Regions from separate parts of the Burkholderia sp. A9 genome, predicted to be linked through region 2. Evidence: predicted binding sites of a transcription regulator. Region 2 holds the regulator's gene; the other holds the start of a gene.
What was found. The regulator HrcA, encoded in region 2, represses chaperone genes, less so after heat shock. The targets are predictions, from matches to a motif close to TTAGCACTCNNNNNNNNNGAGTGCTAA.

Region 1: the regulator HrcA is predicted to act here: its motif matches at 1,965-1,991, upstream of PI86_RS07370 (co-chaperone GroES).

Annotation. Positions count from the first base shown of each region.
Region 1 is NZ_JSZN01000015.1:57,119-60,536, reverse strand. Features, by position in the region: gene groL (chaperonin GroEL) at 1-1,629, opposite strand, end outside; gene PI86_RS07370 (co-chaperone GroES) at 1,642-1,932, opposite strand; gene PI86_RS07365 (DMT family transporter) at 2,063-3,025, shown strand; gene PI86_RS07360 (hypothetical protein) at 3,289-3,418, shown strand, end outside.
Region 2 is NZ_JSZN01000033.1:89,783-93,200, reverse strand. Features, by position in the region: gene recN (DNA repair protein RecN) at 1-95, opposite strand, end outside; gene PI86_RS13920 (NAD kinase) at 115-1,017, opposite strand; gene hrcA (heat-inducible transcriptional repressor HrcA) at 1,149-2,171, shown strand; gene hemH (ferrochelatase) at 2,310-3,374, shown strand.

The DNA of each region.
Region 1 (3,418 bases), on a different contig from region 2:
CCCCGGCCCGCCCGCACCCGGGCCGCCCGGCGTCGCGGCCGGCGCCGCGTCCTTCGGCGCTTCGAACACGGTCGCATCGGTCGTCAGCAGCAGCCCGGCGACCGACGCCGCGTTCTGCAGCGCGGTGCGCGTGACCTTGGTCGGATCGAGCACGCCCGATTCGACGAGATCGCCGTATTCACCGGTCTGCGCGTTGTAGCCGAAGTTGCCCGCGCCTTCCGCAACCTTCGCGACAACCACGCTCGCTTCCTCGCCCGCATTCGTGACGATCTGGCGCAGCGGTTCCTCCAGCGCGCGCAGCACGATCTTGATGCCCGCGTTCTGGTCGGCGTTCGCGCCCTTCAGTTCGCGGATCGCCGGCCGCACGCGGATCAGCGCGACCCCGCCGCCCGGGACGATGCCTTCTTCCACAGCCGCGCGCGTTGCGTGCAGCGCGTCGTCGACGCGGTCCTTCTTCTCCTTCACCTCGATCTCGGTCGCGCCGCCGACCTTGATCACGGCCACGCCGCCGGCCAGCTTCGCCACGCGTTCCTGCAGCTTTTCACGGTCGTAGTCCGACGTCGCTTCCTCGATCTGCACGCGGATCTGCTTCACGCGCGCCTCGATGTTTTTCGCATCGCCCGCGCCGTCGATCACGGTCGTGTTTTCCTTGCCGACCTCGATGCGCTTCGCCTGGCCAAGCTCGGCGAGCGTCGCCTTTTCGAGCGTCAGGCCCGTTTCCTCGGCGATCACCTGCCCGCCGGTGAGGATCGCGATGTCCTCGAGCAGCGCCTTGCGGCGATCGCCGAAGCCCGGCGCCTTGACCGCGACCGTCTTCAGGATGCCGCGGATGTTGTTCACGACCAGCGTCGCGAGCGCTTCGCCCTCGACGTCCTCAGCAATGATCAGCAGCGGCCGGCCCGACTTCGCGACCTGTTCGAGCACCGGCAGCAGGTCGCGGATGTTCGAGATCTTCTTGTCGTGCAGCAGGATGTACGGGTTCTCGATCTCGGCGATCTGCTTGTCGGGATGGGTGATGAAGTACGGCGACAGGTAGCCGCGATCGAACTGCAGCCCTTCGACCACGTCGAGCTCGTCGGCGAGCGACTTGCCGTCCTCGACGGTGATCACGCCTTCCTTGCCGACGCGGTCGATCGCCTCGGCGATGCGCTGGCCGATCGATTCCTCGCCGTTCGCGGAGATCGTCGCGACCTGCGCGATTTCCTTGCTCGTGGTGGTCGGCTTGCTGATCTTCTTCAGCTCGTCGACGGCTGCTGCCACGGCCTTGTCGATCCCGCGCTTCAGGTCGAGCGGGTTGAGCCCGGCCGCGACGTATTTCTGGCCTTCACGCACGATCGCCTGCGCGAGCACGGTGGCCGTCGTCGTGCCGTCGCCGGCCGCATCGCTGGTGCGCGACGCGACTTCCTTCACGAGCTGCGCGCCGATGTTCTGCAGCTTGTCCGCGAGTTCGATTTCCTTCGCGACCGACACGCCGTCCTTCGTGACGACGGGCGCGCCGAAGCTGCGTTCGAGCACGACGTTGCGGCCCTTCGGCCCGAGCGTGACCTTCACTGCGTTCGCGAGAAGGTTGACGCCTTCGGTCAATTTCGCACGGGCGACGTCGCTGAAAATGATTTCCTTCGCTGCCATGATTGCACTCCGTTATTGATTGACGACCGCGACGATGTCTTCCTCGCGCAGTACGAGGAATTCGTTGCCGTCCACCTTGACGGCCTGGCCTGCGTACTTGCCGAACAGCACGCGTTCGCCGACCTGCAGGTCGGGCACGATGCGCTGGCCGTCCGCGTCCTTGCGGCCGGGGCCGACGGCGATCACTTCGCCCTGGTCGGGCTTTTCCGCGGCGCTGTCGGGGATCACGATGCCCGAAGCGGTGGTGGTTTCCTGGTCGAGTCGCTTCACGATGACCCGGTCGTGCAAGGGGCGTAGGCTCATCTGTCTGTCCTGTTCTGTTGCGTCGAAATTGGCTGGCACTCTTCATCAGAGCGTGCTGACGAGTATAAAAACGCGCGGCGGCGCGATCCAATAACGGATTCGGAAAAGCATTTGCGCGGATGCGCTATGGATGGAGAGCGAAGGGCGCCGCGCAGCCGAAGCGTATGATCCCGACATCGCACACTCGCCCGGGGAGCGCACGAGCGTGGCAAGGACACCGGAAGCCGGACGACAACCCGCGTGGCTGCGCATCGCGCCCGCGCTGTTCCTGCTGCTGTGGGCGAGCGGCTTCGTGTTCCTGAAGCTCGGGCTGCGCGATGCCGATCCGCTGACGTTCCTCGCACTGCGCTACGCATGCGTCGTCGCGCTGCTCGCCGGGCCGTTCCTGTGGCTGCGCCCCGCGTTGCCGCGCACGCGCGGCGAATGGCGCAATCTCGTCGTCGTCGGCTTGCTGCTGCAGGCCGGCTATTTCTCGTTCACGTATCTGAGCCTGAAGCTCGGGATGTCGGCCGGGGCCGTCGCGCTCGTCACGTCGCAGCAACCGATTCTCGTCGGCCTGCTCGCGCCGCTGATCGCCGGCGAGCGTGTCGGCGCGCTGCGCTGGATCGGGCTCGCGCTCGGCGCCGCCGGCGCGGTGCTCGTCATCCTCGCGCGTTCGTCGGTCGCGGTGTCGTCGGCGTGGGCGCTGGCGTTCGCGCTGCTCGCACTCGCGTGCATCACCGGCGGCACGCTGTGGGAAAAACGCTTCGGCACCAACGTCCATCCCGTCACCGCGAACCTCGTGCAATACACGGTCGGCCTCGCGGTGACCGCGCCGCTCGCGTTCGCGCTCGAACCGATGCACGTGCACTGGACCGCCGGCCTCGCCGGTTCGCTCGCGTACCTGGTGATCTGCAATTCGCTGATCGCGATCTCGCTGCTGCTGGCGATGGTGCGCTACGGCGAGGCGTCGCGCGTATCGGCGCTGTTTTTCCTGATTCCGCCGGCCACCGCGCTGATCGCGCTCGTCGTGCTCGGCGAGACGATCGGCGCGCTCGCGTGGCCGGGGATGGCGCTTGCCGCGGCCGGCTTGTATCTGGTGATGCGGTACTGAGCGAGCGGCACGGGCCACCTCGAGCAGGTAACACAATTTAAAGGTTCTGAGAGGGCGTGTACTTTCGTGCACTCGCCCGGAATGCGCCCGCCTGTCCGTGCCCACACTGCGGGCCGCAGCGCCTCGCCGGCGTGTTCCAGGAAAACGATGCGAGCTTTCAGCCCCGCCGAGCGCGGGGCTTTTTTCTGTTCCATGAAAACCGGGAGCTTGTGGCGTCGTGTTTCGAAAAGTAGATTCGCCCGACGATAACGCCGGAGTGTCGAATGGCTTCGATTGCGATCGAGTTGGGTTCTGGAAAGCGCGCGACGCTGACACGCGCGGGAAGTGCAACGTTGTCGGCCAATCAACGCGCTGCAGTCTCTGAGTTGATGCTGCACTGGCCGAAGTACGCGG
Region 2 (3,418 bases):
CCGGTTTCGCCGGAAAAGACGGTAAAGCCGCTGTCGAATTCGAGATCGAGCGCGGCGACGATGACGAAGTCGCGAATCGAGAGGTGGCGGAGCATGGTGTCGGGCGGAGGTGCGTCAGGACGCCTTGTCGTCTTCGTTCGATGCGTGTTCGTTCCAGTGCAGCTTCTTGCGCAGCGTCGCGTAGTAGCTGTAGCCGATCGGGTGCAGGAACGGCACCGTGTGCTTCGAGCGGCGCACCTCGATCGTGTCGTTCAGCTCCAGCGCGGTGAACGACTGCATGTCGAAGTTCACGTTGACGTCGCGCCCGCCGACGATCTGGATCGCGATCTTCGAATCGTCGGGCAGCACGATCGGCCGGTTCGACAGCGCATGCGGCGCGATCGGCACGAGCACGATGCCCTGAAGCTGCGGATGCAGGATCGGGCCGGCCGACGACAGCGCGTATGCGGTCGAGCCGGTCGGCGTGGCGACGATCAGGCCGTCCGAACGCTGGTTGTACATGTAGCGGCCGTCGACCGACGCGCGCAGCTCGACCATCCCCGAGAAGCCGCTGCGGGTCACGACGACGTCGTTGAACGCGATCGCGTGGTAGATCGGCTCACCGTCGCGCATGATCCGGGCCTCGAGCAGCGAGCGCTCCTCGCGCTCGAACTTGCCCGACAGGATCACCGGGACGCGCGCCTGCATGTCGGCCGCCGCGATGTCCGTGATGAAGCCGAGCCGCCCGTGGTTGATCCCGATCAGCGGTGTCTTGTACGGCGCGAGCTGGCGCCCGATGCCGAGCATCGTGCCGTCGCCGCCGAGCACGACCGCCACGTCCGCGCGCGCCCCGATTTCCGCCGGGGTGAGCGCCGGATAGCCGGAGATGCCGATCTCGCGCGCGGTGTCGGCCTCGAACACGACCTCGAAGCCGAGCTTCGCGATGCAGCCAGCCAGCGTGGCGAGCGGCTCGGCGATACCGGGCGTGTTGCTCCGGCCGACGAGCGCGACAGTGTTGAACTGATTACCGGTTTTCATGCCGGCATTACACCATAGCTCGTTGACGAAAAGAACCGGCTGTGCACAGACGGGGCCGGATCGGGTCGGGCTGCGCGACGGTGGCCGTGGATACTCGCCGCGGTCGCGCGGTTGCGCTAAAATTTTCCACCATGCTAGATCCTCGCGCACGAACCCTCCTGAAAACCCTGATCGAACGGTATATCGCCGACGGTCAGCCGGTCGGCTCGCGCACGTTGTCCCGTTATTCCGGGCTTGAGCTGAGCCCGGCGACGATCCGCAACGTGATGTCCGACCTGGAGGAGCTCGGCCTCGTGTCGAGCCCGCACACGTCGGCCGGCCGCATCCCGACGCCGCGGGGCTATCGCCTGTTCGTCGACACGATGCTGACGGTCGAGGCGCCGATCGACGCCGAGGCCGTCGCGCGGCAGGTACAGAACACGCTGCAGGCCGGCGAACCGCAGCAGCGGGTGGTGGCGGCCGCGGCGAGCGTGCTGTCGAACCTGTCGCAGTTCGCGGGCGTCGTGCTGACACCGCGCCGCAGCCACGTGTTCAAGCAGATCGAGTTCATGCGCCTGTCGGACAAGCGCATCCTGCTGATCATCGTCACCCCCGAGGGCGACGTGCAGAACCGGATGCTCGCGACGCCGCGCGACTATTCGCCGTCGCAGCTGACCGAGGCGTCCAACTACATCAATGCGCACTTCGCCGGCCTGTCGTTCGACGAGGTGCGCCGCCGCCTGCGCGACGAGATCGACCAGCTGCGCGGCGACATGACCACGCTGATGCACGCGGCCGTGACGGCCAGCACCGAGGTGCCCGACACCGAGGACACGGTGCTCATTTCCGGCGAGCGCAACCTGCTCGAAGTGGCGGATCTGTCGTCCGACATGGCGCGCCTGCGCAAGCTGTTCGACGTATTCGACCAAAAGACGGGCCTCCTGCAACTGCTCGACGTGTCGAGCCACGCCCAGGGCGTGCAGATCTTCATCGGCGGCGAATCGACGCTCGTGCCGATCGAGGAAATGAGCGTCGTCACCGCGCCGTACGAGGTGAACGGCCAGATCGTCGGCACGCTCGGCGTGATCGGCCCGACCCGCATGGCGTACAACCGCGTGATCCCGATCGTCGACATCACCGCGCGCCTGCTGTCGCTCACACTGAGCCAGCAGTAGCCGGCGCCGACACCGTTCCGCCATCGTGCCGCGGCACCGGGCGCGCCGCCAGTCGGCCGAACGGCCAGCCGACCCGAGCGAGGCGGCCCGCTATAATTGAGGGCCGTCCGACTGCGTGCCCCGAGCACGTTCCTGCCCATGCGTTTCGATCTTGAGCCGCCTTCGAGCGTCGCAGCTGCCCATCGCATCGGCGTGCTGCTGATCAACCTCGGCACGCCCGACGCCCCGACCCCGCGCGCGGTGCGGCGCTATCTGGCCGAATTCCTGTCGGATCCCCGCGTCGTCGAAATCCCGCAGGTCGTCTGGCAGGTGCTGCTGCGCACGCTGATCCTGCCGCTGCGCGGGCGCGCGTCCGCGAAGAAATACGCGGCCGTCTGGATGCCCGAGGGCTCGCCGCTGCGCGTGTACACCGAGCGCCAGACCGACGGCGTGCGGCACCTGCTCGCGTCGAACGGCTACCAGGTGATGGTCGACTACGCGATGCGCTACGGCAGCCCGAACATTGCGCAGGCGCTTGCGCAGTTCAAGCGCGCGGGCGTCGAGCGCGTGCTGCTGATGCCGATGTATCCGCAATATTCGGCGTCGACCACCGCGACGGCATTCGATGCCGCGTTCGGCGCGCTCGCGCGGATGCGCAACCAGCCGGAAGTGCGCACGGTGCGGCATTACGCCGACCATCCGGCCTACATCCACGCGCTCGCCGAGCAGGTGCGCCAGTACTGGGCGCAGCACGGCCGGCCCGACTTCGCGGCCGGCGACAAGCTCGTGCTGAGCTTTCACGGCGTGCCGAAACGCACGCTCGACCTCGGCGACCCCTATCACGACCAGTGCCAGCAGACGGGCGCGCTGTTGATGGCGGCGCTCGGGCTGTCGACGCTCGAATGCCGCGTGACCTTCCAGTCGCGCTTCGGCAAGGCCGAGTGGCTGCAGCCGTACACGGCGCCGACGCTGCGCGAGCTCGGCGAGGCCGGCGTGCGGCGGGCCGACGTGTTCTGTCCCGGTTTCACGGCCGATTGTCTGGAGACGATCGAGGAGATCGGGATGGAAGTGCGCGACGAATTCATCGCCGGCGGCGGCCAGGCGTTCCACCGGATTCCGTGTCTGAACGGCGCGCCCGCGTGGATCGGCGCGCTCGGCGAGATCGTCGCCGAGAACCTGCAGGGCTGGCCCGTGAAGGCCGCCCAACCCGAAACGGTGAATTGAAATGACGACGCGGCCCCTGCGCGCACGGCGTGTGCTGCCCCCGA